3 regions of the Pseudomonas promysalinigenes genome follow, and region 1 is predicted to be linked to each of the others. Evidence: riboswitches for the same ligand, from Rfam matches in the RefSeq annotation. Region 1 holds a riboswitch; each other region holds the start of a gene.
The links. A riboswitch is a leader RNA that binds a small molecule or an ion and turns the genes downstream of it on or off. The one in region 1 is predicted to bind cobalamin.
Positions count from the first base shown of each region.

Region 2: another riboswitch for cobalamin. It lies ahead of cobO (cob(I)yrinic acid a,c-diamide adenosyltransferase); the one in region 1 lies ahead of HU725_RS09205 (ABC transporter substrate-binding protein).
Region 3: another riboswitch for cobalamin. It lies ahead of HU725_RS11635 (CbtB domain-containing protein); the one in region 1 lies ahead of HU725_RS09205 (ABC transporter substrate-binding protein).

Region 1 covers NZ_CP077094.1:2,012,165-2,022,407, reverse strand. Annotated here, with positions in the region: gene HU725_RS09215 (TonB-dependent receptor) at 1-345, shown strand, start outside; gene HU725_RS09210 (acetyltransferase domain-containing protein) at 584-1,750, shown strand; cobalamin riboswitch at 1,779-1,978, shown strand; gene HU725_RS09205 (ABC transporter substrate-binding protein) at 2,087-3,097, shown strand; gene HU725_RS09200 (FecCD family ABC transporter permease) at 3,094-4,110, shown strand; gene HU725_RS09195 (ABC transporter ATP-binding protein) at 4,107-4,895, shown strand; gene HU725_RS09190 (hypothetical protein) at 4,915-5,214, opposite strand; gene HU725_RS09185 (DUF2059 domain-containing protein) at 5,422-5,904, shown strand; gene HU725_RS09180 (hypothetical protein) at 6,047-6,787, shown strand; gene HU725_RS09175 (amino acid ABC transporter ATP-binding protein) at 6,784-7,518, opposite strand; gene HU725_RS09170 (amino acid ABC transporter permease) at 7,505-8,155, opposite strand; gene HU725_RS09165 (amino acid ABC transporter permease) at 8,152-8,817, opposite strand; gene HU725_RS09160 (transporter substrate-binding domain-containing protein) at 8,840-9,625, opposite strand; gene HU725_RS09155 (FadR/GntR family transcriptional regulator) at 9,889-10,243, shown strand, end outside.
Region 2 covers NZ_CP077094.1:1,235,761-1,246,003, reverse strand. Annotated here, with positions in the region: gene cobU (bifunctional adenosylcobinamide kinase/adenosylcobinamide-phosphate guanylyltransferase) at 1-117, opposite strand, end outside; gene HU725_RS05780 (cobyric acid synthase) at 119-1,573, opposite strand; gene cobD (threonine-phosphate decarboxylase CobD) at 1,570-2,562, opposite strand; gene cbiB (adenosylcobinamide-phosphate synthase CbiB) at 2,555-3,463, opposite strand; gene bluB (5,6-dimethylbenzimidazole synthase) at 3,460-4,110, opposite strand; gene HU725_RS05760 (cobyrinic acid a,c-diamide synthase CobB) at 4,107-5,402, opposite strand; gene cobO (cob(I)yrinic acid a,c-diamide adenosyltransferase) at 5,399-6,010, opposite strand; cobalamin riboswitch at 6,130-6,350, opposite strand; gene HU725_RS05750 (C40 family peptidase) at 6,411-6,944, opposite strand; gene HU725_RS05745 (C40 family peptidase) at 7,086-7,724, opposite strand; gene hda (DnaA regulatory inactivator Hda) at 7,852-8,559, opposite strand; gene HU725_RS05735 (AI-2E family transporter) at 8,698-9,771, opposite strand; gene HU725_RS05730 (DUF2066 domain-containing protein) at 9,783-10,243, opposite strand, start outside.
Region 3 covers NZ_CP077094.1:2,563,512-2,573,754, reverse strand. Annotated here, with positions in the region: gene HU725_RS11665 (transporter substrate-binding domain-containing protein) at 1-1,754, opposite strand, end outside; gene HU725_RS11660 (response regulator transcription factor) at 1,768-2,382, opposite strand; gene HU725_RS11655 (DUF1272 domain-containing protein) at 2,601-2,843, opposite strand; gene cobM (precorrin-4 C(11)-methyltransferase) at 2,905-3,657, opposite strand; gene HU725_RS11645 (cobalamin biosynthesis protein) at 3,687-4,079, opposite strand; gene HU725_RS11640 (CbtA family protein) at 4,097-4,789, opposite strand; gene HU725_RS11635 (CbtB domain-containing protein) at 4,797-4,982, opposite strand; cobalamin riboswitch at 5,085-5,306, opposite strand; cobalamin riboswitch at 5,642-5,852, shown strand; gene cobW (cobalamin biosynthesis protein CobW) at 5,954-7,021, shown strand; gene cobN (cobaltochelatase subunit CobN) at 7,025-10,243, shown strand, end outside.

The DNA of each region.
Region 1 (10,243 bases):
CTGGTCGATGGCGTGCCCCAAAGCCGTGCGGGTAACCGGCCTGCCAATGTGCCGCGGCGCACGGCCAACCTGTGGCTGAGTAAAAGCTTTGGCCAGCATGTGGAAGCTGGCATCGGTGCGCGCTATGTGGACGAACGCTATGCCGACACGGCCAATAGCCAAAGTGCACCGGGTTACACCGTGGTGGATGCCAACATCGGCTGGCAACTACTACCAGCCGTGCGTCTTAGGTTGCAGATCAACAACCTGTTCGACCGGGCATATGTGGCCTCGGTATTCAGTGGCGAGCAATGGGTAATGGGCACGCCGCGGTCGTATTTCGCTACGGTAGATTACACGTTCTGATTCGCCGCGATCGATGGCGCGGGCTAGGCCCGTTCGTGGCTGAACGCCGCTCTTAGAGGTTCATGCCAATCGCCAAGCCTGTGCTGCGGGTTTACCCGCGAGCACGGGCGAAGCCCGTGCCAGGCACGCCCGCTGTAACAGTTAATCAATAGCCACTGCGCAAAAAAACAAGCCAGTGCGCATGATTAGTTATAAGATAACGTTTCCTTTGATACCGATTCTTGCTTGCGAATTTTCCATGATCAGCCCTTCAGTCAAAACCACCTTAACGACCCAGCGCCTGCAAAGCATCGACGCTCTGCGCGGCCTGGTGATTCTGTTCATGCTGCTGGACCACGTTCGCGAGACCTTTTTCCTACACCGCCAGGTCAGCGACCCGATGACCATCGAAACCACCGAACCCTGGTTGTTCGCCAGCCGCACCCTGGCCCACCTGTGCGCGCCGGTATTCGTTCTGCTCACGGGGCTGTCGGCGTGGTTGTATGGTGAGAAGTATCAGGGCCGTGGCGAGGTGTCAGGGTTTTTGTTCAAGCGCGGACTGTTCCTGGTGGTGTTGGAGTTCACCTTGGTCAACTTTGCCTGGACCTTCGAACTGCCACCGGGCGTGATTTACCTGCAGGTCATCTGGGCCATAGGGATAAGCATGATCGCCCTGTCGCTGTTGGTCTGGCTGCCGCGCCCTGCCCTGTTGGGCTTGGCAGCACTGATCATTGCTGGCCACAACCTGCTCGACAACCTGCACTTCGGTGTGGAGTCGGCCTTGCATGTGCCCTGGGCGATGCTGCACGACCGAAGCTGGCTAGACGTGACCGACGGCCTGCGCTTGCGCACGTCCTATCCGGTATTGCCATGGATAGGAGTGATCGCTTTGGGGTATGCCCTCGGCCCGTGGTTCGCCCAAGGCAGCGATGCCGGCCAGCGTCAGCACCGGCTGTTGGTGGCCGGCGCCGTCGCCCTGCTCGGGTTCATGGTATTGCGCCTGTATAACGGCTACGGTGATGCGCCGTGGGCCGGCTACCCGACCATTACGCAGACGCTGATGAGCTTTTTCAACATCACCAAATACCCACCCTCGCTGCTGTTTCTGGCGCTGACCCTGGGCTGCGGCATGCTGTTGCTCCGCGCCTTCGAACGCGCAGGGCATGCCCGCTGGATCAGTGCTTTGGCAGTGCTAGGTGCAGCGCCGATGTTCTTCTATCTGCTGCACCTGTACGTGCTCAAACTGCTGTACCTGGCCGGTACGGCGCTGTGGGGCCATAACCACGGTGAGCACTTTGGCTTTGACAGCATCGGCGCGGTGTGGCTGATGTCGCTGCTGCTGGCTGGGGCGCTGTACGTGCCGGTGCGTGGGTTCGCCCGGCTCAAGGCACGCCGGCGCGATATCGCTTGGCTGAAGTACTTCTGATTTGACCTTTTGCCCGGCGGCTTGATGGTCTACCATGCCGCCCGCCGGTTTCCATCACGGAATCAATAGGGAATCCCGGGCTCGCCCATGGCGTGCCAATCGGAACTGCCCCCGCAACTGTAGGTGCCGAGCCTGCTCCATCGATGCCACTGGGTGATTCGATCCGGGAAGGCTGGAGCCGGGCGAGGACGCACCAGTCAGGAGACCTGCCGGCGCATATCACCAACCGGCGGGGTGTCCGGGATGGCTATCCGGGTTGCCTCTGCGCCAGCAGGGGGCCGGCGATGCCTGTCCGTGCGTTCCTCACCAGAACTGTCCGTCAGGAGATCGCCCCGCATGCTGCCCCGTCTTATAGCCTGGCTTGCAAGCCTGAGCTTCACCGGCCTGGCCCAGGCCGGTACCACTCACTATCCGCTGACCCTTGAGAACTGCGGTATGCCGCAGACGTTCGCCCAAGCCCCGGAGCGTGCGGTCACCATCGGCCAGGCAGGCAGCGAAATGCTCTATGCGCTGGGCCTTGGCGACAAGCTGGCCGGTACCTCACTGTGGTTCAACAACGTGCTGCCCGAATACCAGGCAGTCAATGCCAGGGTACCGCGCCTGGCCGACAACGAGCCGAGTTTCGAGGCAGTCGTGGCCAAGCGTCCTCAATTGGTGGCCGTGCAATTCGAGTGGATGGTGGGCGCTCAGGGGGCGGTGGCTACCCGCGAGCAGTTCGCTGAGTTGGGCATTGCAACCTACCTGCTGCCTTCGGACTGCGAGGGCAAGGACAACCTGGTGGGTGCCGACGGCACTCGTCTGCAGGCGTTTCAGGTCGACAGCATCTACAAAAGTGTCAGCCAGCTGGCCGAGATCTTCGACGTGCAGGAGCGCGGCGCAGCCCTCAATGCCGACCTCAAAGCACGCCTGGCCAGCGCCAGGCTGCAACTGCGCGACAAAGACCTGAGCAAAACTTCGGCACTGTTCTGGTTCTCCAGCAGCGAACTCGCCGCCGCCCCATATGTGGCCGGCCGCCAGGGCGTAGCTGACTTCATGCTGCGCACGCTGGGGGTGCGCAACGTAGTCGATTCGACCGAAGAGTGGCCGACCGTAGGCTGGGAAACCTTGGCCAAGGCCAACCCTACCTGGCTGATCATCGCGCGCATGGACCGCCGTCGCTACCCTGCCGATGACTATAAGAAAAAGCTCGAATTCCTTCGCAAGGACCCGGTGACAAAGCACATGGATGCGGTGAAGCATAACCGTATCATCCTGCTCGACGCCGAAGCGATGCAGGCCGGAATCCGCCTGTTCCGTGGGCTGCAAACGTTATCTGCAGCCTTCGCCAGTGGTCACGCGGCGCAATGATCAAAGCACTGCTCTACAGCACGCTGGCCCTGCTGGCCTTGCTCGCTGCCGTGCTGGCCGGCACGGTCATCGGTGAGACCCACTTGCAGCCAAGCGTCGTCGGCCAGGTGCTGGCCAATCACCTGTGGCAAGCCGGCTATCCGGTCGATCCGATCGATGCCGGTATCGTCTGGAACTACCGCCTGACCCGCTCGCTGGTCGCCGCAGCCTGCGGTGCAGGCCTGGCCACTTGCGGGGTCATTCTCCAGGCACTACTGCGCAACCCGCTAGCCGAACCTTACCTGCTGGGCCTTTCGGCCGGAGCCTCCACCGGCGCAGTGCTGGTGGGGCTGCTGGGGCTTGGCAGTGCGGCCCTGAGTATGTCTGGCGGTGCCTTCCTTGGGGCCCTTGCCGCGTTCACCCTGGTACTGGTGCTGGCCCGCGCCGCTGGGCCCGACAGCAACAACGCACAGGTAATTCTCGCCGGCATCGCTGGCTCACAGTTGTTCAATGCCCTCACCGCCTTGCTCATCACCCAATCAGCCACCGCCGAGCAAGCCCGAGGCATTCTGTTCTGGCTGCTGGGCAACCTCAGCGGCGTACGCTGGCCCTCGGTATGGCTGGCCTTCCCTGCAGCCCTGTTCGGCTTGGTGGTGTGCCTGTGGCACCGCCGCGCGCTGGACGCTTTTACGTTCGGCTCTGACTCGGCGGCGTCTCTGGGCATCGCGGTGCGCCGCAGCCAGTTGCTACTGATCAGCTGCGCGGCGCTGGTGACGGCGGTGATGGTCTCGATCGTCGGCGCCATCGGCTTCGTTGGCCTGGTGATACCCCACGCCTTGCGCCTGCTGCTAGGCCCAGGCCACGGCCGATTGCTACCTGCCAGCGCCCTGGGTGGGGCATTGTTCCTGATTGCCGCCGATATCCTGTCGCGCACCCTGATCGCCGGCCAGGTCATTCCGGTAGGCGTGGTCACTGCCTTGCTGGGTGCACCGGTTTTTGCCCTGATCCTGATCAGTCGCCGGGGGCGCCCATGACGGTCATGCACAGCGTACAACCAGCACCCATGGCATGCAGCGGCCTGGGCCTGAAATTGGCAGGCCACGCCGTGTTGTGCGACATCACGCTCAGCGTGATACCCGGTGAAACCTTGGCCGTCGTCGGCCCTAACGGCTCGGGCAAATCGTCACTGCTCAAACTGTTAGCAGGCCTGCGCACACCCAGTTCAGGTAGTGTTGAATTGCTGGGCGAGCCGCTGGCAGGCCTGCCACGTCGGCGCGTCGCACAAGCCTTGGCGCTGGTCGAGCAACAAGCCGACACCCTCGACGCGATCAGCGTGTTCGATGCCGTTGCCCTGGGCCGTACACCGTGGCTGTCAGCGCTGACGCCGTTTTCCAGCGCAGACCGCGCAATCGTCGAGCAAGCCCTGGCCGATCTGGATGCTGCGCACCTAACCACTCGCGTATGGCGGTCATTGTCCGGCGGCGAGCGCCAGCGCGTGCACATCGCCCGCGCCTTGGCTCAGCGGCCTCAGGTGCTGTTGCTCGACGAGCCGACCAACCACCTCGACATCCAGCACCAGCTCAGCTTGCTGCAGCAGGTGCAGGGGTTACCGGTGACCACATTGGTTGCCTTGCACGATCTTAACCAGGCCCTGACCTGCGACCGGGTCGCTGTGCTTGACCAGGGACGCCTGGTCGCCCTCGGCAAACCGCTGGAGGTGCTCACCCCTGAGCGGCTGCTGAGCACCTTCAGGGTGCATGCCCATTACCTGACCGACCCCTACGATGGTACGCCTGTCCTGCGCTTTCGGGTGCCGTGAGACCCGTGCCTGGCCGCATTCACACCCCCCAGTTTTGCCGCTCCTGCTCAGTCAAGGTCGCCACCACGGCGGTAAATACCTCGTCGAGCTCACAAGCGATGTGTTGATGCACCAGGTAGTGCGTCAGCAAGTAGCGCTTCACGGTCCTGGGCCAGCTTCCCTCCTTGTGCGCCGCGATGATCAGCCCTTTGCCGTCCTCCAAACAGGAAGACGGCCTGAATTTGGTCAGCAGTTTGTCCAGGTCGGCATAGGTCCAGTCGGCCTTGCGAGCCTCAAAGGCGTCGAGCAGGTCGAGTTTGTACAACGCAAGATGTGCCATGAGCGTCCTTCCTCAGTCATCGCCGATGACAATGACGGTAAACAACATGCTCGGCGATGAAAATGAACGAGAGGTTCCACTTCTAGGCCTATGACGTAGGAAGCGTCCTACACTGCGAGCTCGCGTTTTTTTACTCCGGCGCACTGCTGGCCAAGCACCGTAGCCCGCTATAATCCACCCCTGCAAAACGCGCCCAAGGCCACCCCCATGCCCCGCATACAGACGTTGCTGTTCCCCCTGCTGTTGATTTGCGCCGTTGCCGCCTGCGATCAGAAGCCTTCGCGCGAGGAGCAGATTCTGGCCAACCTGCCGCTGCAGGAGGCCTACGACCACAACATCGAACGCATGGCGGCATTGCTCACCCGCACCCACCCGCATTTGAATGCCGCCACAATCAGCAGCGTCCTGCGCCAATACCTCACGGTCGAGGATCAACGCCAGGACCTGTTCAAGCTCTACAGCAAGAAGAACTTCACCGATGCCGAGTTCGCCACCATCGTTGCCGCCACCCACGACCCGGCGAAGGCCAAGGCCCTTGAAGACACCGAAGAAGGCCAGCGGCTGAGCGACAAGCTCACCGGGCTGATGCGCGAAACGGCACAGGACAAAAACGCCCAGGCGCTGGCCGAGCAGCGCATGCAACAGATCGAGCAGGCGTTGCAGGCGCTGGAGGAACAGGCGCGCAAGTGAGTGGTGGCGCTAATGCCGACGCGCACGAGAAGATGTTTCCCACACAATCAGCAGTCACTTCTGCGCGTGCGGTCAGGGAGAATATGCACGCCATCCACCCCGGGGCCGAAGTTCCGGCTCAAGCACACGCAAGGACGTTCCTGTGTCAAAAACCTTGGTGACCATCTTATTCGCCCTCACTTTGGCCGGTTGCAAGGCTCGCGCTGTACCAGACGCGCAGCCCCCTGCAACGGGCATCTTCGCCAAGCACATGCAGCAAGCGCTCATCCAGACAATCGCCACCACCTATAGCGGTCGGCATGTCGGTGTAGTGAGGTTGCGCATCACCTTGGACGCAAATTCCGCACCCATCGCTTGCAAGGCCCAGCCTTCACCGGGCCAGGAAAAGCTGCTGCCGGCTGGCGTACCTCTGAGCAACTTCAAGGCGCTGGCAAGGCTGGTCGAAGCGCAGTGCTGGAAGACCATCTACCCCCGCGTACCTGCAGCGTTGTATGAGGCCAAGGATACAGTCGACGTCATCGCCCCGCTGGTCGTGATGCTGCCTGCAGCAGACCCTGCATCACTGCGGGGTCAGGCAAACGCGCAGCGAGCATTTTTCTGGCAGCACCTACTGCGCGATCAACCGGTAACCAGCGTTGGCAGCGTGTCGGTGTATTACCAGGGCAATGCACAAGGCAAAGTCGAGCAGTGCCTGGTGCAGATTCACCCGCACCCTTTGCGGCCAGCCGACTTTCGGCTGGACAGCGAGCTCCAGGCCCGTCTCAATGCCCGCTGCCTGGCCACGAACCTGAGCCTGCTGCCGGGCTATTCAGCGAATGCCAACGGCGTGGCTGAGGGCTACAGCGAGCTTGAGTACGCACCGTGGCGTGTCGGCCGTCCTTAGGCCGACGCCACTGCTCCAATAAAATTGGCCAACTCCGCCGTCTGCGGCGCGGCGAACACCTCACGCGGGTGGCCCACTTCATGCACTTTGCCTTGGTGCATGAACACCAGCTTGTCTCCAACTTCACGGGCGAAGCGCATTTCGTGAGTGACCATGATCAGGGTCATGCCCTCGCTGGCCAGTTGGCGAACCACCCCGAGCACCTCATTGACCAATTCCGGGTCCAGGGCCGAGGTGATCTCGTCGCACAGCAACACCTTCGGCGACATCGCCAAGGCGCGGGCAATCGCGACTCGCTGCTGCTGGCCACCGGAGAGGCGATCAGGATAGGCATCGAATTTTTCGGCAAGGCCAACCCGCGCCAGCATCTGTTCGGCCAACTGGCGCGCTTCGGTGCGGCTGGCCTTCTTCACCACCTGCGGGGCGAGCATCACATTCTCGCCCACGCTCAGGTGGGGAAACAGGTTGAACTGCTGGAACACCATACCGACCTTTTGCCGCAGGGAACGCAAGTCGGCTCGGGCAGCGTCGAGGTATTCGCCGTCCACTTCGATAACACCGTCGCTGATCGATTCCAGGCCGTTGAGGGTACGCAGCAAGGTGCTCTTGCCTGAGCCACTGCGGCCGATGATGGCTACTACCTCGCCTTCCTCGATGGCAAGGTCGACCCCCTTCAGCACGTGGTTGTCGCCATAGTATTTGTGCAGCGCGGACACTCTAAGCAGGGGCATGCAGCCTCCTTTCCAAATAACGGGCGCTCAACGAGAGCGGGTAGCAGAGTACGAAATAGCCCAGCGCGACCAGGCCGTAGACCATGAACGGCTCGAACGTGGCGTTTGCCAGCATGCCGCCGGTCTTGGTCAGTTCGGTGAAACCAATGATCGAGGTCACCGCCGTGCCCTTGACCACCTGCACGGAAAAGCCAACCGTCGGTGCCACGGCGATGCGCATGGCCTGAGGCAGGATCACATGGCGCAACTGCTCCATCCGGCTAAGCGCCAGGCTGCCGGAGGCCTCCCACTGGCCGCGCGGTATCGCTTCGACGCAACCGCGCCAGATTTCAGCGAGAAAGGCGCTGGTGAACAGGGTCAGGGCAATCGCGGCGGCCATCCAGGCAGACACGTCCAGGCCAAACAAGGCAATGCCGAAGAACACCATGAACAGTTGCATCAGCAGCGGCGTACCTTGGAACAGCTCGATGTAGCCCCTGGCCAGGCTGCGCACCATCAGGTGCTGGGACAACCGCGCAACCAGCACCAGCAGGCCCGCTAAACCGCCACACACAAACGCTACCAGCGACAACAGCAGGGTCCATTGCAGGCCGATCAGCAGATTGCGCAAGATGTCCCAGAAGGTGAAGTCCATCAGCGTTTCCCCATCAGCAGGCGCTGCCCCGCCCAGGCCAGCAGCTGACGCAGCACGATGGCCATGAACAGATACAGCAAGGTGGTCAGCAGGTAAGTTTCAAAGGCGCGAAAATTACGCGACTGGATGAAGTTGGCGGCGAACGACAGCTCCTCGGTGGCAATCTGCGAACACACCGCCGACCCCAGCATGACGATCACGATCTGGCTGGTCAGCGCCGACCAGACTTTCGCCAGCGCAGGCTGCAACACCACATGGCGGAACGCCTCGAAGCGGCTCATGGCCAAGGCTGCGGCTGCCTCCAACTGCCCCTTGGGGATGGCCTGGATACCGGCACGAATGATCTCGGTGGAATAGGCTCCGAGGTTGATCACCATGGCCAGCACGGCGGCTTGCCACTCGGTAAGGCGCACACCCAGCGCCGGCAGGCCGAAGAAAATGAAGAACAGCTGAACGATGAAAGGTGTGTTGCGGATCAACTCGACGTACACACCGAACAGCAGGTCGAAAGGCCGTACTCGCCAGGCACGCACACCAGCGCCAAGTACACCGATGGCCACACCCAGCAGCGTGCCGACGGCGGTGAGCTGCAAGGTGAACCAAGCGCCTTTGAGCAGCAGGTCGCTCTGGGCCAATACAGGGGCAAAATCAAACGCATACGCCATGGTTACAAGCTCCGGATGCAACTCACAGGTCGGCCGGCAGCGGCTGTTTCAACCATTTCTCGGCGTTGCGGTTCAGGCTGCCGTCGACCTTGGCGGCTTCCAGCGTGGCATTGACCTTGTCCAGCAACGCCGGCTCGTTCTTGGCCAGCCCCACGTAAACAGGCGAGTCCTTGAGCTTGACCTTCATCACCGGCACCTTGGCCGGGTTTTTCTCAGCGATGGCCGCCATTACCACACTGCCGCTGGCGATCAGTTCGACCTGCCCGGAAAGGTAGGCGGCGATGGTCGAGTTGTTGTCTTCGAAGCGCTTGATGACTGCGCCTTTGGGCGCCACGGCGCTCAGTTCCATGTCCTCGATCGAGCCGCGGGTGACGCTGATGGTTTTGCCTGCTACGGCATCGATGTTGGCGATGTCCGCCTCGGCCGGGCCAAATACGGCCAGGTAGAACGGTGCGTAGGGCCTGGAGAAGTCGATCACGGCTGCACGCTCAGGATTTTTGCCCAGGCTGGAGATCACCAGGTCGACCTTGCCAGTGGTGAGAAACGGTATCCGGTTGGTGCTGTTAACCGGCGTCAGGGCAAGTTTTACACCCAATTTGTCGGCCAGCAGCTGCGCCGTATCGATGTCCAGGCCACGGGGCTTGAAGTCAGGCCCGACCGAACCGAACGGGGGGAAGTCCTGTGGCACTGCCACCTTGAGCACACCACGTGCGCTGATGTCAGCCAGTGCATCGGCCTTGGCGGTGGGCAATACCAGGGCGCCGCCACACATCAGGCTGGCCAGTAACAGGGTACGGAAAGTCTTCATCGAATGGCCTCGCAGAGGTTCAAGGTAAGGGGCGATCGGAGCAGTGCATGGGCCATGCCAAAACCGGCTGAAACGCCGCAAACACTGCTCCACACGGTCTTACTGGTCTGAACAGTTGCCCGCCTGCCATTCAATCTCCAGCGTTCACGCCCTGCTTTCGTGCAGGGCGATGCTGGGCTGCGCCAGGGCGGAGCAACGCTTGCCAGCGCCCGTCAATGGCCGTAAAAAGCCAAGGTCATCGCCCTCCGACCGGTCTGAACAGCATGCACGACACCCTGCCCCGCGCCGTCCCCGAACAAGCCCTGCAAGGCATCCGCAAATTGATCGACGATGGCGAATATCGGCCTGGTGACGCATTGCCGTCACAGCGCGATCTGTCCGAGCAGCTGGGCGTGAGCCGGGCCTCGCTTCGTGAGGCACTGTCGTCGCTCAGCGCGTTGGGCCTGGTCAGTGTCCAGCCAGGCAAAGGCGTGTTCGTACAAGCCTCGGCGCCTGCGTCGTCGAGCTTTGCCTGGCCCTACGCCGAGCAGGTGTCGGCCAGCGATACCTTCCAACTGCGCTACGCGCTGGAAGGTTTCGCCGCCGGCCAGGCGGCCCTCGCGATGACTGCGCACGACA
Region 2 (10,243 bases), 780 kb from region 1:
ACCATCGAGCGGTTCGCTGGTGGCGATATAGGTGACTGCCAGGCCGCTGTCGATGGCCAGTTGCTCGGCCAGCCGGCTCTTGCCCGAACGGGCACCACCAAGGATCAAGTTGCGCATGTCAGGCCATTCCACAAAGCTCGCGCAGCCGCGCGGTATCCAGATGTGTGTGCACAAGGTCGGCCAGGCGCTCGATATCACGCTCGCGCAGGGCCTGGTAATCGATGCTCTGGACCTGCTCCAAGCCAGCCCAGCGCAACAGCGCGGCGCACGACTCGCTACCCTCGAACAGGCCGTGTAGATAGGTGGCAAGAACCTGGCCGTCCGCACTGATCGCGCCATCCCAGCGGCCATCGGCGAGCTGCACGGCAGGCTGCTCCAAGGCAGGGCCTGTGGTAACGCCGGCATGAATCTCATAACCGGCCACCGCTGAAGCGTCCAGGCTAAGAGTGCCGGCCACGTTGCGCAGTTGTTTGTCAGCCTCCAGCACGGTCGCATAGTCGAGCAAGCCCAGCCCAAGGCTCGAGCCCGCAGGGCCTTCAAGGCCCAGCGGGTCGTGCACTTCACGGCCAAGCATCTGCAGGCCGCCGCAGATCCCGATCACTTTGCCGCCATAGCGCAAGTGCCGGGCGATGGCCTTGTCCCAGCCGCGCTCGCGTAACTGTGCCAGGTCGCCACGCACGCTCTTGGACCCGGGCAGGATGATCAGATCGGCCGGCGGGATCGGCTGGCCTGGGCCGATGAACTGCAGGTCAACCTGCGGGTGCAGGCGCAACGGGTCGAAATCGGTGTGGTTGCTGATACGCGGCAGCACCGGGACGATCACTTTGAGCACCTGGCTGTGCTTGGCACCCTGGCGGTTATCGATGCCATCCTCGGCCTCAAGGTGCAGGTCTGTCACATAAGGCAGCACGCCCAGCACAGGCTTGCCCGTGCGCTGCTCCAGCCAATCCAGGCCCGGTTGCAGCAGCGCGATATCGCCGCGAAAGCGATTGATCACGAAGCCCTTGACCCGCGCCTGCTCGCTGGGCGATAGCAGCTCCAGGGTGCCGACCAAATGGGCGAAGACCCCGCCGCGATTGATGTCGGCCACCAGGATTACCGGGCAGTCGACCGCCTCGGCAAAGCCCATGTTGGCGATGTCACCGGCGCGCAGGTTGATCTCGGCCGGGGAACCTGCGCCTTCGACCATCACCACTGGGTAGGCCGCACTGAGGCGTTGGTGGGAGGCCAACACGGCCTGCATGGCGATGGCCTTGTAATCGTGATAAGCCACGGCATTCATGCTGGTGACCGCACGACCATGGATGATCACCTGCGCCCCAGTGTCGCTGTTGGGCTTGAGCAGTACCGGGTTCATGTCGGTGTGGGGCGCCAGCCGGCAAGCCTGGGCTTGTACCGCCTGTGCGCGGCCGATCTCACCGCCGTCGGCGGTCACCGCGCTGTTGAGCGCCATGTTCTGAGGCTTGAACGGCACCACCCCGACGCCCTGGCGCAACAGCCAGCGGCAAAGGGCGGTAACCAGCGTGCTTTTGCCAGCATCGGAGGTGGTGCCTTGCACCATAAGCGTGGTCATGCCGTTTCCTTCTGATAATCGGCCAGGGCCTGGGCCAGGCGCTGCTCGTCGGCGGCAGTCGCTGGCAAACCCAATCGCACTGCGCCAGGCTGCTCGAACAGGCGCACCAGGATGCCCCGGCGAGCGAGAAACTCATGTAAAGCCGCCGCCTGCTCGCTGCGCACATACTGAAACAGATCGCAGCCGCCACTGGGTGCAAGGCCATGATTCAGCAGCACTACGGCAAGCCGTTGACTGGCCTGGGCGCAGCGTTCGATCTGCGCCCGATGGGCCTGTTGGTCGGCAAAGCACGCTTGGGCCAACACCCGGGTAGGGCCATTGACCGTCCAGGGCCCGAGCGACTCAGCCAGACTGTGCAACAATGCAGCGGGTGCCACCACGCAGCCCAGACGTACACCGGCCAGGCCAAAGAACTTGCCGAACGAGCGCAGCACGATCAAGCCTGGGCGCTCGGCACAGTCGGCCAAGCTATCGTGCGGCGTGGTGTCCATGAACGCCTCGTCGACCACCAGCCAGCCGCCCCGCTCTGCCAAAAGCCCATGCCACGCCAAGAGCCGCTCTCGCGGCACTCGCTGGCCCGTTGGGTTGTTCGGGTTCACCAGCACCAGTACGTCCAGACCAGCCAGTGCAGCCTCCACCTCGTGTTCAGCCAGCTCGATCAGTTCATGCCCAGCGCGCCGCCAGGCGTAGGGATGCTCTGCATAACATGGCGACAATATCCCTACACGCCCCGTTGGGCGCAATGTCGGTAGCGCCTGAATCGCTGCCTGGGAGCCAGCTACTGGCAATAGTTGCGCCGCGTGGTAATAAGCGCGCGCCGCCTCTTCGAGGCCATCTTCGGTCTCGGGCAAACGCGCCCAGGCGTCCAGTGGTATCGGTGGAATCGGATAGGGCCAAGGTGCGATGCCACTGGAAAGGTCGAGCCACTCTTCGCGCGCGATTGCGTAGCGCTGCACCGCGCGCTGCAGGCGCCCGCCATGTTCAAGCATTGACGTAAGCCCCTATGCAGATCACCAGCACCCACAACCACACACCTCGCTGCACCAAGCTCCAGCCGCGCTCGATGGCATCGGCATCGGCCACAGGCCCCTCGCCCAGGCGCGGGCGCTCGTGCACTTGGCCGTGGTACACCGCTGGGCCGCCCAGCTCTACGCCAAGGGCGCCAGCGCCTGAAGCCATCACCGGCCCAGCATTGGGGCTGTCCCACAGCGGCGCCTGCTTGCGCCAGCAGGTCAATGCCAACCGCGTTTTGCCAAGCAGCGCGTAAGTCAACGCCACCAGGCGGGCAGGAATGTAGTTCAGCACATCATCGATACGCGCCGCGCACCAGCCAAAGCGCTCGAAGCGTTCATTGCGGTAGCCCCACATAGCGTCCAAGGTGTTGCTCAGGCGGTACAGCACCACCCCTGGCGCGCCAGCCACCACGAACCAGAACAACGCGGCGAACACCGCGTCGCTGCCGTTCTCCAGCACCGACTCGGTAGCCGCGCGGGCAACAGCAGGCTGGTCCAGGTCGCGGGTTTCGCGACTGACCAGAAAACCCACACGGCGCCGCGCCTCGTCCAGGTCACCGAGGCGTAAAGCATTGGCCACCGGCAACACATGCTCACCGAGGCTACGCAGGCCCAGGGCGCAATACAGCGCCAGCACGTCTATCAGCCAGCCGACACCCGGCAGCCAGGACAGGATCAGCGCCACAAAGGTCAGGGGCACCACGGCCAGGAACCAGGCCGTCACGCCGTGGCTACGCCAACCGCGCCCGCCCGCGTTCAGACGGCGCTCCAGCCCTGCCGCCAGGTTGCCGAACCCCACCAAGGGGTGCCGGCGTCGGGGTTCGCCCAACAGTGCATCCAGCGCCACGCCGGCCACGGTTAGCAGCGCTACGCTCATTGACGCTCTCCCCATCGATTCTCGAACAGCATCTCAGTCAAAGGCCGTTCCTCGGCCCAGTTTTCCTGCACCAGCATCGGTTGTGCGTAGAACTCCGTGACCGGCCCCAGGCACAGTATCGCCACCGGTTTGGCGCCGGGCGGCATACCGAGCAACGCGGCCAGGGCTTGAGGGTCGAACAGTGATACCCAACCCAGCCCCAGCCCTTCGGCGCGGGCAGCCAGCCATAGGTTCTGGATTGCGCAGGCCAGCGACGCCAGGTCCATCTCCGGCAAGGTACGGCGGCCAAAGATGTGCGATTCTCGGTTATCCATCAGTGCCGCCACCAGCACCTCGGCGCAATCGCTGATGCCCTCCACTTTGAGCTTCATGAAATCATCCGAGCGTTCGCCCAGCGCTTGGGCGGTGCGCACCCTCTCCTGCTCCACCAGCGCCTGGATGCGCCCGCGCAACTCGCACTGACTGATGCGGATGAACCGCCAAGGCTGCATCAGGCCGACACTCGGCGCCTGATGCGCAGCGGCCAGTAGGCGACCCAGCAGCTCGGGCGCAACCGTGCCACCGGCGAAGTGGCGCATGTCGCGCCGCTCACCGATTGCGCGGTAGATCGCGGCGCGCTCGGCGGCGCTGTAGGCGTGATCGCTCATGGCCGCAACAGCGCCGCCGCCGCGTCAGGGTTGGACGGGAAATAGAAGTGCACGTAAGAGGCCGTCAAACGCCCCAAGCGATACACCGCTTCGTTGCCGCGCCCGCCATTGGGGCTCAGGCCGCGGGCGAGCGGCTCAAGGTCGGTGCTGGTCAGCGAGTGATGATAGGTATGCCCACGCAGGGTGCCCTCGGGCAGTTCCACGGCCTGTAGGGCCAAGGCAGCCAGGCGCTTCTGCATGCTCGCCTCGCCCGGCAGCAAGCCCAACAGCTCAGCACGCTCGCCTGCTACGTCTGTCAGCGCCTCGAGCAGGTACAGCATGCCCCCGCACTCGGCCAGCAGCGGTTTACCCTCGGCATGATGGGCACGGATCGCTTGGCACATCGAAATGTTGGCCGCCAATGCGTGGTGATGCAACTCTGGGTAGCCGCCGGGCAGATACAGGCTGTCTACCGCGGGCAGTGCCCGGTCATGCAGAGGCGAGAAGAACACCAGCTCAGCGCCAAGCTGGCGCAACAGGTCAAGGTTGGCGCCGTAGATAAAGGCAAAGGCTTCATCACGTGCCACGCCGATCCGCACCCCATCGAGGGTTGCGGTGCACCCCTGCGGCGCCGGCGCGGCGAACGTAACCGGCGGTGGCAACGCGGCGTCGCAGCTGGCACCCAAGGCTTGCGCAGCCGCATCCAGGCGGGCATCGAGGTCATTCAACTCGCTGGCCTGGACCAACCCCAGGTGCCGGCTGGGCAACTCGATGCCACGCTCGCGCGACAGGCCGCCATACCAGCGCAGGCCCTCGGTCAGGCTACCTTCGAGCAATTGCGCGTGACGTAGGCTGCCGACACGGTTGGCCAGTACGCCAGCGAAGGGCAGGTCGGCCTGGTAACGTGCCAGGCCCAATGCCAGGGCGCCAAAAGTTTGGGCCATGGCCGTGCCATCGATGACCGCCAACACCGGCACTCCAAAGTGTCGTGCCAGATCGGCACTCGATGGGGTGCCGTCGAACAGGCCCATCACGCCTTCGATCAAAATCAGGTCTGCCTCTTGTGCGGCTTGCCACAGCAACCGACGGCTCTCCTGAGCACCGATCATCCACAGATCGAGCTGGTACACCGGGGCACCACTGGCGCGCTCGAGGATCATCGGGTCGAGAAAGTCCGGGCCGCATTTGAATACCCGTACCTTGCGGCCCAGGTTACGGTGCAAGCGGGCCAAGGCCGCGGTCACGGTAGTCTTGCCCTGGCCAGAGGCAGGTGCCGCGATCAGCACCGCTGGACAGCTGCGGGGTTCACTCACAATTCGACGCCCTTCTGTGCGCGGACCCCGGCCTGGAAGGCATGCTTGAGCATGCCCATCTCGGTGACGGTATCGGCCAGCTCGACCATTTCAGGCTTGGCCGCGCGACCGGTGACGATCACATGCTGCATCGGTGGCCGGGCCTGAATGTCAGTGAGCACCTGGTCCAGGTCGAGATAGCCGTGCTTGAGCGCGATATTGAGCTCGTCGAGCACTACGAACTGCACGTTCGGGTCTTGCAGCAGCTGGCGCGAGACCGCCCATGCCGCCTGGGCGGCAGCGATGTCACGCTGACGATCCTGGGTTTCCCAAGTGAAGCCCTCACCCATCACGTGGTAGCGCACCTGCTCGGGGAAGCGACGGAAGAACAGCTCCTCGCCAGTGCTGTTGCGGCCTTTGATGAACTGCACCACCCCGCACTGCATGCCATGGCCCAGGGCACGGGCAAGCATACCGAACGCCGAGCTGCTCTTGCCCTTGCCGTTGCCGGTGAGCACCAGCAGCAAGCCGCACTCGTTGGGGGAATTGGCGATGCGCTCGTCGATGACCGCCTTCTTGCGCTGCATACGCGCCAGGTGGCGCTCGTCGCGTTCGGTGAATTCGCTCATGGAAGGTTCTCCGCAGGCTGCGGCCACGTGGGCAGTGGCGGCAGGTAAAAGGCGGGCAGACGGAGAACGCGCAGCAGCCACGGCCGAGGCCGCGATGCACCGCACATCACCCTCCGTGATGCCGTTGGCAGTATCAGGCCGGTCTCCGGGCTCATGAGCGGGCCGTGGGCCCAGGGCTACGCGCCTTCCCGGGTGTTCACACCCAGTGGCACTGCGCGGCCGTCACTCATTTACCGTTGCGGGGGCAGCGCCGGAATCGCGCCATGCTGGCGACCACCGGCTTCCCAGTTTCACCCTGCCCAGTCGAAGCTGGCAGGGCACCTGAAACACGCCGCGAAGGTTAGAGGGTTGCACCGGGACCGTCAATCGGCGTGGCCATGCAGAGGAACCCGGTGTTCCCTCAGCGATTCTGCGCCAGGTGCTCCTGGGGAATCACACGCTTGGCCTGCAGATAGGCTTTGGCCCAGTAGCTGTTGGACAGGTAATCCAAGCGTACGGTACCGCCAGTGGAAGGCGCGTGCACGAAGCGCCCTTCGCCCACATAAATGCCCGCGTGACTCACTTGCGAACCGCCGGCAGTGGCGAAGAACACCAGGTCGCCCGACTGCAAGGCGTTGATGCTCACCGTGGGCGCGCGCATCACGATCATCTCGCGGGTCGAACGTGGCAGGCTGATACCAGCAGCATCGCGGTACACGTAACCGATAAGGCCACTGCAATCGAACCCGGAATCCGGTGTATTGCCACCCCAACGGTAAGGCGTACCCACCAGGCCGATAGCACGGATCAACACGTCGTCAGCCAGCGGCGAGCCCTCTGGCTGGCTGTAGGTGATGGTGGGCTGAACCACAGGCGCAGGCGCCGGGGCACGGCTAGAACAGGCGGCAAGTAAAGCCACCATGGAAAGGAATGCGAAGCGCGCCATCATCTTCATGGCCAGAACTTCCTGTCAAAGACCGACCGGCCGGAGCCGAAAAGAGTTGAGAATTTAGATTAGACGCTTTCTGTAAATGCGCACGGCGGCGAGCTTTTTTTATCAAGCAACACCGCCGTGGCAGGGTACATCATTTTGATATCAGTTGCGCGCGATATTGGTCGTCGGCGCCATGGCCAAGGCACGCTTGGCTTCGATGAAGGTCTTGCTCCAGTAGCGGTCACCGAGGCTGTCGATGCGCACACCGCCGCTACGACGGCTGCTGGAGTGGATGAACTGGTTGTCACCCAGGTAGATACCGGCGTGGCTCACACGGCCACGGCCATTGGTGCTGAAGAACAGCAGGTCGCCTGGCTTGAGCTTATTGCGCGCCACCTTCGGCGCATCGACGTTGATCATCTCGCGGGTGGAGCGCGGCAGGTTCATGCCAGCTTCCTCGCGGAACAGATAACCGATGAAACCGCTGCAGTCGAAGCCCGACGCTTCAGAGGTGCCGCCAAAGCGATAGCGAGTGCCGATCAGCGACATCCCACGCTCCAGAATGCTGTCTGCCAGCACCGGAAGCTGGTACGGCTTGCTGCTGGAGAAGGCCTCCAGATCGTCTTCAGTGGCCTGCTCTTCTTCACCGAAGACCGACGAAGGCGAGGCTTTGACTTTGTTGACCGACTGCGAGGCAACCGGGGTGTGATCCTGGGGCTGGGAAACTGGGCCTTGGGCCGCACAGCCAAAAAGCAGGGTCACGAGTGCGAGAGGCACGAGGGGTGCGAAGCGCTTTAGCATGGGCACGACCGTGTCAGTAATCCTTTAGAGGGAGGGAACTATGCCCTCTATCATGGCCATTTGCAAATTTTATCGAAAAAAATGTGACTTTTTCGTTTTACCCCTCAAAGCCCTGTGTTTACGGGGCTTACCAGCCGAGGGTTTCCTTCAGGAACGGGATGGTCAACTTGCGTTGTGCCTGCAGTGAGGCCTGGTCGAGGCGCTCGAGCAAGTCGAACAGTGCGCTCATGCTGCGGGTGCCACGGGTGAGGATGAAATGGCCGACTTCGTCGGTCAGGTGCAGGCCGCGGCGCGACGCCCGCAGCTGCAGGGCACGCAGCTTGTCCTCGTCGGACATGCCGCGCATCTGGAACACCAGCGCCAGGGTGAGGCGCGACTTGAGGTCGGGCAGCTTTATCGGCAGTTCACGAGGCGAGGCCGAGGCAGCCAGCAACAGGCGGCGCCCGCTGTCACGCAGGCGGTTGAACAGGTGAAACATCGCCTCTTCCCAGTCCGCCTTGCCGGCAATGACGTGCAGGTCGTCGATACACACCAGTTCGTATTGAGCGAGGTAATCCAGCAGCTCCACACCACGATCGAGCAATTGCGCCAGCGGCAAGTACACCGCAGGTTCGCCACGCTGTTGGAAGCGATGGGTCGCCGCCTGCAGCAAGTGGCTGCGCCCAACGCCCTGTTTGCCCCACAGATAGATGAGGCTCTCTGTCCAGCCAGCGTCGGCCTCGCAAAGCCGCTCGACATAGCCCAGCGCCGCGGCATTGGCGCCCGGATAATAGTTGATGAAGGTGGCGTCATCGCGCAGGCGCACACCCAGGGGCAACTGGATTGGTGGTTTCATGCTCGCGGGCAGTCGACAGGGACCGCAGGGGGCCTTTGGTGAACAATCTGCAAAGTCTATACCTGCAATGCAGGGCGCACAATCACGCAGCCGGATAGCCTTAGTAAAATCAACGGGTTACCCGGCGGCTCGGCGTGGTTACAGATCAGGGTCGATATCCCCGGCGTACATGTCCGATTCCTTGTACAGGTCGTGCACATGACGCACCAGCACCATGATCACGGCAGCCACTGGCAAGGCCAGCAGTACACCCGTAAAGCCGAACAGCTCGCCGCCAGCGAGAATGGCGAAGATCACTGCCACCGGATGCAATCCGATGCGGTCGCCGACCAGCAGCGGCGTCAGCACCATGCCTTCCAGCGCCTGCCCGACCATGAACACTGCGACGATCCCCAGCATCGGGTACAGGTCGCCGCCGAACTGGAATAGCCCCGCGATCAAAGCAGCCCCTATGCCGATGATGAAACCCATGTATGGCACGATAGCCGCCAGGCCCGCGAGCATGCCGATCAGCAGGCCAAGCTCGAGCCCGACCAGCATCAGGCCCGCGGAGTAGATCACGCCCAGTGCGAGCATTACCAACAGTTGCCCGCGCACGAACGCCCCCAGCACTTCGTGGCATTCGCTTGCCAGCGCCACCACCTGAGGTTCACGTTGACGCGGCAGCAGGCTGCGCAGTTTGGCCATCATCAAATCCCAGTCACGCAACAGATAAAAGCCCACGACAGGGATCAGCACCATGTTGGCCAGCCAGGCGATCAGCGCTAGGCTCGAGGCAGTGGCATGGGACAGCACCATGCCGACGATGTCGGTGGTCTTGTCCATGTGGGCGCCGATGGCGGCTTTGATCTTGTCGAACTTCCAGAAGCCGTCGGCCAGCCCCAGATGGCCTTGCAGCCAAGGGAGCGCCACGTGCTCCAGCCAATCGAGCATCTGTGGCGCCAGTTCGTACAGGCGCAGCAACTGCTTGGCCAGCATCGGTACCAGTATCAGCAGCAGGGCCATCAATATCAGGGTGAACAGGCCAAACACCACCACCACACCCCAGGTACGTGACAGGCCGATACGCTCCAGACGATCGACCAGCGGGTCGGCCAGGTAGGCCAGCAAAATGCCCACCAGGAATGGCGTAAGAATGTTATGCAAGCTATAAAGCAGCACCACGATCAGCAGTACTGCACCCCACCCGATCCAACGACGCATGTCAGTCATCAATAGGCCCCTTACCAGCGAAACCGCAGGCCATCGAACGGCTTGGCCGAGACAGGCGCAGGGGTGACCGGCTGGCCTGGTGCAGCACCTGGGCTTAGCGTGGGCGCTGCAGCAGGCGGGGCCTGCTCGGCCGGCACTTCCTGCAACTTGGCCAGGCCCAGCTGCGCCCGTAGCTGCTCACGATTACCGCTCACCGCATAGGTCAACGTGCCGCCATCGGCCAACTGCAGGCGCGGGCCATAGGGCTCAAGTACACGGGAAAGCTCGGCATAGCGTTGCAGGTTCATGCCTTGCACCTGCAATTGCAGCTGGCTGCTGGCACCGGCCTTGATGACGTAACGTGGCGCAAGCCGGTTACCCACCGCAAGCATCACAGCATCGGCAAGTGCAGCCTGGTCACCGGCTTCAGCAGTGCCCTGCTCATGCTGGTCACCCAGCCACAGTTGCCATTTACCTTGCCATTTGCCGTCGG
Region 3 (10,243 bases), 550 kb from region 1:
TGCTCCAGCAGGCCGCTGCTAAAGGCCAATTGAGTCTGCAAAGCGCGTTGCGCCTCGGTACGCTGGTTGATCAGTTTGCGCAGATAGCTGTTCCAGAACACCACACCGGCCAGCAACAGGGCGGAGAGCACCAATACCTGCAGCGCCAGTGTCCGGTAGTTGCGCCACGGGCTATCGCTGACCAGCGTGCCGGTTCGCCAGCGGTTGATCAGTTGATCCAGCTCCTCGGGCGGAATGCTCAACAGCGCCTTGTCGAGAATGGCCTGAAGTTGCGGTTGGTCAGGGGCTACGGCGAAGGCAGCGACGGCGGGCTCGTCGCTTACCACTCCAGCGATGCGCAACTGGTCCTTGAAGACATGGCTGATGTAGTACGAGGCGTTGATATTACTGCTGTAGGCAACATCTGCATCGCCTTTGGCCACCGCTTCCATCAGGCTCAATGAATTATCGACCATGACCAATTTTGCTTTGGGAAAGCGCTGCATCACCTCGCTGCGCAGATGCGAGCCATGCAACAGAGCGATGCGCCTGCCGTCGAGGTTGTTGGCCGGCGGTTTAGCAGGCGACGAATTGCGCGTTACCAGTACGCGAGGGCTCACCAGGTAGGGGCGGGTGTAGCGCAGCTGTGTCGCGCGCTCTGCGCCGTAACCCAAAGCGCCTATCATCTGCGCCTTGCCCGTTGCCACTTCTTCGACCATTTGCTGCACTGTGCTGCGCTCATGGAATTGGAACTGCAAGCCGGTTCGCAATGAGATCTGCTTGAGTAGGTCGACGGTAATGCCGTTTACCTTTTGCCCAGCATCGTTGAAGGTCAAAGGGGCAAGGGCGGTGTCGACCAGTACACTAACGGTCGGATGACCCGCTATCCAGGCCAGTTCTTCTTCCGTCAGTGCTGAAATGCGACGCTCCAGCAATAAGCTGGTGTTGCCGCTGCTCCAGCGGTGCAGAATGTTCAGTCGTTCGCTCTCGGTGATCCTGGCCATGGCGCTGTCGACCAATCGGCGCAAACGCAGGTTTTCGTTAGCGAACGCGAAGGCGAAGGTACCCGGCGGTACCTGGGGAAAGTGATCGATCTTCACCAGGCCCTGGTAACTCTTGCCAATCAGGTAGTCGGTACTGATGGCATCGCCCAGGTAGGCGTCTGCCTCACCGAGTTCGACTGCTGCCAGGCCGGCCAGGGTCGAGCGGTAGAGGCTCAACTGCGCTTTTGGATACAACTGGCGAACCTTCTGCGCCGGAAGGTAGTGATCGACCATCGCCAAGCGCAGGCCTGCCAGGTCCTTGTCGTGCATCATGGGCGCTTCATGGCGCGTTACGATTACCGGCAGATCATCGGCATAGGGCAGGCTGAGCCCAAGCTTTGCATCTGCCGCCTCGAACTCGTTGGAACTACCAAGCAGATCAATCTTACCTTCGCGTAACGCGGCGATAGCTTCGTGGCGGCTGGCGTAGCGCGTGACCCGCACGGATACGCCGAGTTGTTCGGCGATCAGCCCGGCGTAGTCTGCGCTCAAGCCTTCATAGTCATTCAGGCTGACATTGATTTCGAAGGGCGGGTAATCCGGCCGTGAACTCCCCAGCAACAGCTCGCCGCGCTCCTGCAACCACTGGCGGTCGGCTGCATCGAGCTGTAGGGGAGGTGCGGCGCTGGTGGCGCGTGCCAGCAGGTGGCGTGATTCGCCTTCGGCGAGTGTCAAAAGTGGGCAGCAGGCCAAGGTGATGACGAGGGCCAGGTGGCCCAAAGCCCGTTTCATGCTGCCCGGGTAGTCAGCTGACATGATTGCGTTTGGCCAGATCAACCATTTCTACCAATGACTCGGTCTTGAGTTTTTCCATGATCCGGCCACGGTAAGTGCTGATGGTCTTGGCGCTAAGGTTCATGCTGGCGCCGATGTTCTTGTTGTTTTCACCACGGCTCAGACGCCGCAGCACTTCCATTTCACGGTTGGACAGGCTGCTCAGCCGCTCGGGTTCACTTTCAAGGGTGTTACTGTTGACCGCCATCTGCGGGAAGGTCGAGTAACCCTTTATCAACGCCTTCAGGGCGAAGACTACAGCCTCTAGGTCTTCGCCTTTAGTGACGAATGCGCCAATGCCGGCATCCAGGCAACGGCGCACATAAAGGTCGGTGGCTTGCCCGGTCAGTACCATGATTTTCGGTGCCGGCTCCTGTTGTTGCAGGCGCTTGATCACTTCCATGCCATCCAGGCCAGGCAAGCCGATGTCCAGTACCACGACGTCCGGCCGCAACTCGCGTACCTTTTGCGCGACCTCACTGCCATTGTCGACCTCACCCACGATACGAAAGCGCTCCCGTTCGAGCAGTATGCGCAACGAAAAACGGACGATGGCATGATCATCAACGATGAGCACGGTAGTCATATCACTAACTCCTGTCGGAATATGGTCGGCTGCCTGAAGCAATCAGGAAGTCTTCTGCAGGCTTTTTCTGCTGCGCAGCACGATACGACCATTCCGGATCGCTGGTAATGGCGAGTATAGATGTGTTGAGCAAGCGGGCCGGTATTGTGGAAAATTCCTACAAAGAGACCGTCCCAGGCACCACCAGCAGCGGTGATGCCTGAGATGACAGGGGCAGATCAGACGCAGTTTGGGTGGGGCTTCAGAACACGCTGTGTCGAGGCGGGGTTATTGTTCAGTGCAGCCCCAACCCTGGTCGGGCGGGGCAGCAACTGGCCGCCGCAGTTCGGGCAGCGTCCCTGCAAACGATGGGTTGCGCAGGGGAGGCAGAACGTACATTCGAACGAGCAGATCAGCGCGTCGGGGCTATCGCCTGGCAGATCGGCATCACAGCACTCGCAGTTGGGGCGTAGCTCCAGCATGGTTATCCTCCGGGTGGGGTGCACCAGGCAGTCTGCGCCGACCGACTTTGCCCTTGCAACGCTATTCGCCAGCTCTGTACAGGTGGGCGTGGCTGGCACGGTATAGCGCCGATTCGCTAAATGGCGCGTCTCCCAGTACGTGGCCGACGAGGATCAGTGCAGTGCGACGGAATCCTTTTCTGGCGACCTGTTCTGCAATGTCCGTCAGGGTGCCCTGTACCCAGTCCTGGTCAGGCCAGGTGGCTCGATGGACCACTGCCACAGGGCAGTCAGGCCCGTAGTGGGGCAGCAGTTCATCGACGATGCGTGGCAGGTTCTTGACCCCAAGGTGGATGACCAGGGTGCTGCCGTGTCTAGCCAGGTCTGCTAGTTGTTCGCCTTCGGGCATGGGCGAGCTGTCGCCGTAACGGGTCAGGATGACCGTCTGCGAAACCTCAGGCAGGGTAAGTTCACAGCCAAGCAGCGCTGCGCTTGCCGCGGTGGCCGTGACGCCCGGTATGATCTGGTAGTCGATGCCCAGCTCGCGTAGGCGGCGGATCTGTTCGCCGATGGCTCCATACAAGCTGGGGTCGCCACTGTGCACACGGGCTACATCCAGGCCTTTGGCATGGGCGGCACGGATGACATCGATGATCTGCTCCAAATGCAGTTCGGCACTATTGATGACTGTTTCAGCCTGGTGGCCCTGCAGCACGGCGGCAGGCACCAACGAGCCGGCGTAGATGATTACCGGGCATTGACGAATCAGACGCTGGCCTTTGACCGTGATCAGTTCCGGGTCGCCGGGGCCAGCACCAATGAAGTAGACCGTCATGGCAAATCCTTGATGGGTGAAAGATACAATTATTCCCCGCAGGCCAGCGCCAGGGTAGCTGGGCCAAGTACCTGGCGGGTAACACGCAGGTTCGCGTGTGCGTGCCCGAGGCTAGCCAAGGCCAGCGCGGCACTTTCGGCCACGCCCCAGCAACCTGTTTGGGCGAAGGCGACCGCAGACCGGTGACTGAGTTGTGCTTGAAATGCGTGCAGCTGGTCGGCCTCGAAAAGTACCAGTGGCAGGTGGTAACGCGTGGCGAGTTGTTGCAGGCCAGGCTCGTCGGCTTTACTGGCGATGCTGGCAATGCCGCGCAGCGCTTTGGGCTGCAGCCCATGAAGGGCTAGCACTTCATGCAACAGTTGATCGAGCGCTTGCACTGGGCAGCCTCGGCGGCAACCAATGCCGGCATAAAGTGCCGGCATTAGTAAGTGCGTGCTCATCAAGCGTGGCTGGCGCGGCGATAGAGCCAGGCACTGAGTAAACCCAGCGCTATCCAGAACGCTGCGTTGGTCAGCCAGGAGGCGATCTTGAACTGGGTTTCCAGGGCTTGCGGCGCCAGGCTCTCGTGAACGTCGGGCTGTGGCGCCCCGATCACATGGGGCACTACCAGCAAGACGGCACCTAGCGCCTTGAGCAGGCCATGGCGGGCGAATACCAGCAGTGCCAGGCCGGTGGCGGTGGCGGCGGCCGTGCCGATCCACCAGCTCTGGCGCTGACCCAGATCCGCAGCGGCGGTGCCGGGTAATTCTGGCGGCAAGCCCAGGGTGGGGGCCAGGCAGAACACGGCAAAACCGGCCAACCCCCAGAGCGCCCCAGTGCTGGTGCGGCCTGGTTCGCGCAGGCTGTAAAGGGCGGCGAGGATCAGTGCGAAGCCGACCGCAACCACCAGGTTGCCGCCCGTCGTGGAGAGGATGCGCTGCCAACCATCTTCTGGCGACCAGGCTTCTTCACTGTGGCTGTGCCCGGCGTTCGCCTCTGCGTCATGGCTATGGTGCTCGGCGCTAGGGGCGGCAGTTTCATAGGTTTCCGCTTGGAGGATCAGTGGTGCGACCCAGAAGCTTTGCAGCACTGTCAGCAGCAAGGCTGCGAGCAGGCCGCTGAACCCGGCGGTGCTGGCGATACGCTTGATCATGATGGCCTCAGTGGCAAGGGAAGGCGGCGCTGTGGCGGGTGTCGTGTGCGGCGTTGTGCACGGCCTCTATGTGCGAGAAGCCGGCAAAATACACTAGGCACAGACCTAGAAGGCTGGCGCCTATAGCGATGGCCATGCGTTGGCTGAGGGAAACCTGTGTAGCGATGCTGTGATTGGCGCTGGTGACTGGCATGATGCGATCCTCTGCTTTGCTTTTGTCAGTGCAATGGGCACGAGCGCGGCAGCCCCGGTTGCCAGACAACCAGGGGGATGCGACAGCGCCCGCCCACCGCGGGGTGTTCATGAGCGCCAGGCCGGTCTCCGGGCTTGCGAGGAGGAGCATGGCTCCTTGAAAAGCATCACCTTCCCATGCACTACGCACTGGCACAGTGGTCTTGATGCTTCGCTCGCTTACCGTTGCGGGGGCAGCATCGGGTTTGCCTGGCCCTGGCGAGGGCCTGAGACGCACCGATTTCCCGTTTCACCCCAAGGGGGCACCTGACGCAAGGCATAAGGAGAGCACGGGGCGGTGGTGGCGTCAAATCCAATAAACCGGCTCGCGCTTGCGCTCGCTTCAACACCTGCAATTCTTGCTCTTGCTCTTGCTCTTGCTCTTGCTCTTGCTCTTGCTCTTGGCTTTTGCTTCTAAGCGCACGGTAGTTCAGGCGACACAGATTGCGACTTCAGGAGGCCGGAGTGAGGCCTCCTGAAGTCGCATTCGGCGCTTGCTGAACTACCGCGCGCTTAAAAGCAAAAGCAGAGGAGGGCAAAAGCAATGCAACAGCAGGGCAAAACAAGGCCAAATGCCTATGCAGGAGCGTGGACGATAGTTGACCACCTGCCACCCCCCGCGTAGCCTTGCTGCTTCGAGGTTCTTCGGCCAGGCCGAAGCTAAGACGGGAACGCGGTTGAAGCCGCGGCTGCCCCCGCAACTGTAGGCACCGACAATGGATCGACACAGCCACTGCGCCAACGCGCGGGAAGGCGTCCATCCGCCACTAAGCCGTTCGCACGGCAATGGTACGGTGCAAGCCAGGAGACCTGCCTCGTTCACGATTTCGACTTTCAACCGGGCGGGGTGATCCGGTGGCGAACGAGCCCGGCCAGCTTGGCCTGCGGCTATCGTCCCGTGTGCCCGCGCTAACCTGCCAAGGGCAACACGACATGAAAACATTGGCCAAGCTCCCCGTCACTATCGTTACAGGCTTCCTCGGCTCAGGCAAAACCACGCTGCTGCGCCACATGCTCGATAACGCCCAAGGCCGCCGCATCGCGGTCATCGTCAACGAGTTCGGTGAGCTGGGCATCGACGGCGAAATCCTCAAACAGTGCAGTATCGGTTGCACCGAAGAAGAAGCCAGCGGCCGCGTTTATGAGCTTGCCAACGGCTGCCTGTGCTGCACGGTCCAAGAAGAATTCTTCCCCGTCATGCGTGAACTCGTGGCGCGTCGCGGCGACCTTGATCACATCCTCATCGAAACCAGCGGCCTGGCCCTGCCAAAGCCGTTGGTACAAGCCTTCCAGTGGCCAGAAATTCGCAATGCCTGCACCGTCGACGCGGTCATCACTGTGGTCGATAGCCCAGCCGTGGCCGCTGGCACCTTCGCTGCCTACCCAGAACAAGTCGATGCGCAACGCAAGCTCGACCCCAACCTCGATCATGAGTCGCCCCTGCACGAATTGTTCGCCGACCAGCTGGCCAGCGCTGATCTGGTGGTGCTCAACAAAGCCGACCTGATCGATGCCCAAGGCCTGGCCAAGGTCCGTGCCGAAGTGGCCGAGGAGCTGCCGCCAGCGGTCAAGGTCATCGAGGCCAGCAGCGGCCGCCTGCCGCTGGACGTGTTGCTGGGCATCGGTGCGCAGTCAGAAGTGCATATCGATGGCCGCCGCACGCATCACGATTCGCACCATGACGGCGACGACCATGATAACCACGATCACGACGCTTTCGATTCGATCTCCATCGACCTGCCCGAGGCGGACGAAAGCTTGCTTCTCGATGCCTTGACCCAACTGGTGGTCGAGTTCGGCATCCTGCGTGCCAAAGGCTTCGCGGCCATCCCTGGCAAGCCAATGCGCCTGCTGGTGCAAGGGGTCGGTACACGCTTCGACAAACATTTCGACCGTGCCTGGCGCGCCGACGAGCCCCGCATCACGCGTTTGGTATTGATCGGTCAGGACCTGGACCCTGGGCAGCTTGAAGCTCGCCTGCGCAAGGCGCTGGGCGCCTGACCCATGCACCTGCTGCGGACCCAGCCCGGTGGTTTCGTACCGGACGACAGCATAGCCGATCTCGGCCAGACGCCCGCTGAGCTGGTGATTCTCTGTAGCGGTGATTCGCACTTGGCATTGCTTGCCGAAACCGCTGAGCAGCTCCCTGACGATTTCCCCAGCATGCGTCTGGCCAATCCGATGCAGGTGCAGAACCATGCTTCGGTCGACCTGTATGTGGATCGGGTGCTGCGCCATGCCAAGCTGATTCTGGTATCGCTGCACGGAGGCGTCGGTTACTGGCGCTATGGTGTAGAGCAGTTGGTGGAACTTGCCTCGCGCGGCGTGCAATTGATTCTGGTGCCTGGCGATGATCGCCCGGACCCAGAGTTGACTGGCCTGGGTACGGTCACCGGCGAGGCGGCAGAGCGCCTGTGGCACTACTTGCGTCAAGGCGGCAAAAGCAATGCGGTGAACTTGTTCCACTGCTTGGCCAGCCAGTGGCTGGGGCGCGATTATTCATGGGACGAACCCCAGCCTTTGCCGCGCACTTCGGTGTATCACCCAGGCAAACCAAATGCCCGGCTGGAAGACTGGTACAGCCACTGGGCCACGGACTACCCGGTGGCCCCATTGTTGTTCTATCGCTCGCACCTGCAAGCAGCCAATACCGCATTCATCGACGTGTTCTGCGAACGTTTGCAGGCGGCAGGCCTGAATCCGTTGCCCATCGCGGTGGCCAGCCTGAAGGACAGTGCCTGCCTGGAGCAGGTCGAAGCCTGGCTGGACGAAGTGGGCGCCGAGGTGTTGATCAACACCACAGGTTTTGCGCTGTCCAGCCCGGAGCACCCCAACTTGCGCCCGTTACGTCGAGATATTCCGGTGCTGCAAGCCATCTGCGCCCAGGACAACCAGCCTGGCTGGGAAGCCAGCGAGCAAGGGCTGGGTGCCCGCGACCTGGCCATGCACATTGCTTTGCCGGAACTGGACGGGCGCATCATCACGCGCCCTGTGAGTTTCAAGGACATGGCCTGGCGCAGTGAGCGCAGTCAATCCGATGTGGTCTGTTACCGTGCCCACCCCGAGCGCATGGACTTCGTTGCCGAACTGGCGCGCCGCTGGGTAGAACTGGCGCGCTTGCCCAACGGGCAGAAGCGGGTGGCCCTGGTGTTGGCCAATTACCCTACACGTGATGGCCGCATTGGCAACGGCGTCGGCCTGGACACCCCGGCAGCCGCCCTGAACATCCTTAAAGCACTGCAAGCCGAGGGTTACCCTGTCGCAGCGCTGCCCGACAGCGGTACGCAACTGATTCATCAGTTGCTCGGCGGGGTAACCAATGATCTCGAGCATATCGACCAGCGCCCGTGCGCCCAGAGCCTGAGCCTGGCGGACTACCAGGCGGCGTTCGCGCGCCTGCCCGAGGCCAACCGCCAAGCAGTGCTGCAGCGTTGGGGAACACCCGAGCAGGACCCCATGTACCGTGGCGGACGCCTGATGGTGGCCGGCTTGCGCTTCGGGCTGACGTTCGTGGGCATTCAGCCTGCTCGCGGCTACCAGGTCGACCCCAGCGCCGTTTACCACGACCCGGACCTGGTGCCACCGCACGGTTACCTGGCGTTTCACTTCTGGTTGCGCCATGCCTTCGCCGCCGATGCGGTCATCCATGTCGGCAAGCATGGCAACCTGGAATGGCTACCAGGCAAGGGCGTCGGCCTGTCCGCCCAATGTTGGCCAGACGCCTTGCTCGGGCCGCTGCCGAACATTTATCCGTTCATCGTCAACGATCCGGGCGAGGGTGCGCAGGCCAAGCGTCGAACGCAGGCGGTGATCATCGATCACCTGATGCCGCCGCTGACCCGTGCTGAAACCTATGGCCCACTTCGGCATCTGGAACAGCTCGCGGACGAGTTCTACGAAGCGCAATTGCTTGACCCGCGTCGGGCGCGTGAACTGCAGCGGGACATTCTTGAATTGGTCAAAGCCAACCATATTGACCGCGAGTTGCAGCTCGAAGGCCAATTGGATGATGCCGCGCTGTGGCTACCGCGCCTGGATACCTACCTGTGCGACCTGAAGGAGTCGCAGATTCGCGATGGCCTGCATATCTTCGGGCAGTCGCCCCAGGCGCGTCTGCGCATCGATACCTTGCTGGCCCTGTTGCGCGTCGAGCGTGGCGATGGCCGGGGCGGCAATGCCAGTCTGTTACGTGCGCTAGCCAAAGCTTTTGAGTTGGGCTTCGACCCTCTGGACAGCGACCTGGGTCAAGCCTGGTCCGGCCCACGCCCGGCATCGCTGCAGGCTTTGCTCCAGGGCGTGTGGCGCACCTGCGGCGACACCCGTGAGCGCCTTGAGCTGTTCGCCCTGCAGATCATCGAGCAGGCACTGCACGGCAGCGTTGCACTGCCCGCTGGGGACCAGTGGCAGAGCGTGAAGCAGGTGATTGCAACCCTGCAGGCGCAGGTCGCACCGCAACTCGATGGGTGTGGCGCGGCCGAGATGAACGGCCTGCTGGCTGCACTTAGCGGGCGCTTTGTCCCTGCAGGCCCCAGCGGCGCGCCAAGCCGCGGCCGCTTGGACGTGTTGCCCACCGGCCGCAATTTTTACACGGTCGACGTGCGCAACCTGCCAACCGCGACAGCTTGGCGCCTGGGGTTCGCCTCGGCCAATCTGATCCTGGAGCGGCACCTGCAGGACCATGGCGATCATCTGCGCCAGTTGGGGTTATCGGTGTGGGGTACGGCGACCATGCGAACAGGCGGTGACGACATTGCCCAGGCCATGGCCTTGATGGGCGTGCGCCCGGTCTGGGCGTCGGGCAGTCAACGCGTGGACGACTTCGAAATTTTGCCGATAAGCCTACTGGACCGGCCACGAGTGGACGTTACCCTGCGGGTTTCAGGCTTTTTCCGCGATGCCTTTGGCAACCTCATACGGCTCTTCGATGCAGCAGTGCAAGCAGTGGCGGCATTGGACGAACCCGATGATCTGAACCCGTTGGCCGCCCGCGTACGTCTCGAGCGCGCCAGCTTGCAGGCCCAGGGGCTAGATGCCGAGCAGGCAGCGCGCCAGGCGGGTTGGCGCGTGTTCGGGGCCAAACCAGGCGCCTATGGTGCCGGTGTACAGAACGCCATCGATGGCCGCCTGTGGCACGGCCGTGAGGACCTCGCCGAGGTTTACCTCAATCACGGTGGCTACGCATACGGGGGCAGTGACGAGGGCACACCGGCGCGTGCCGAGTTC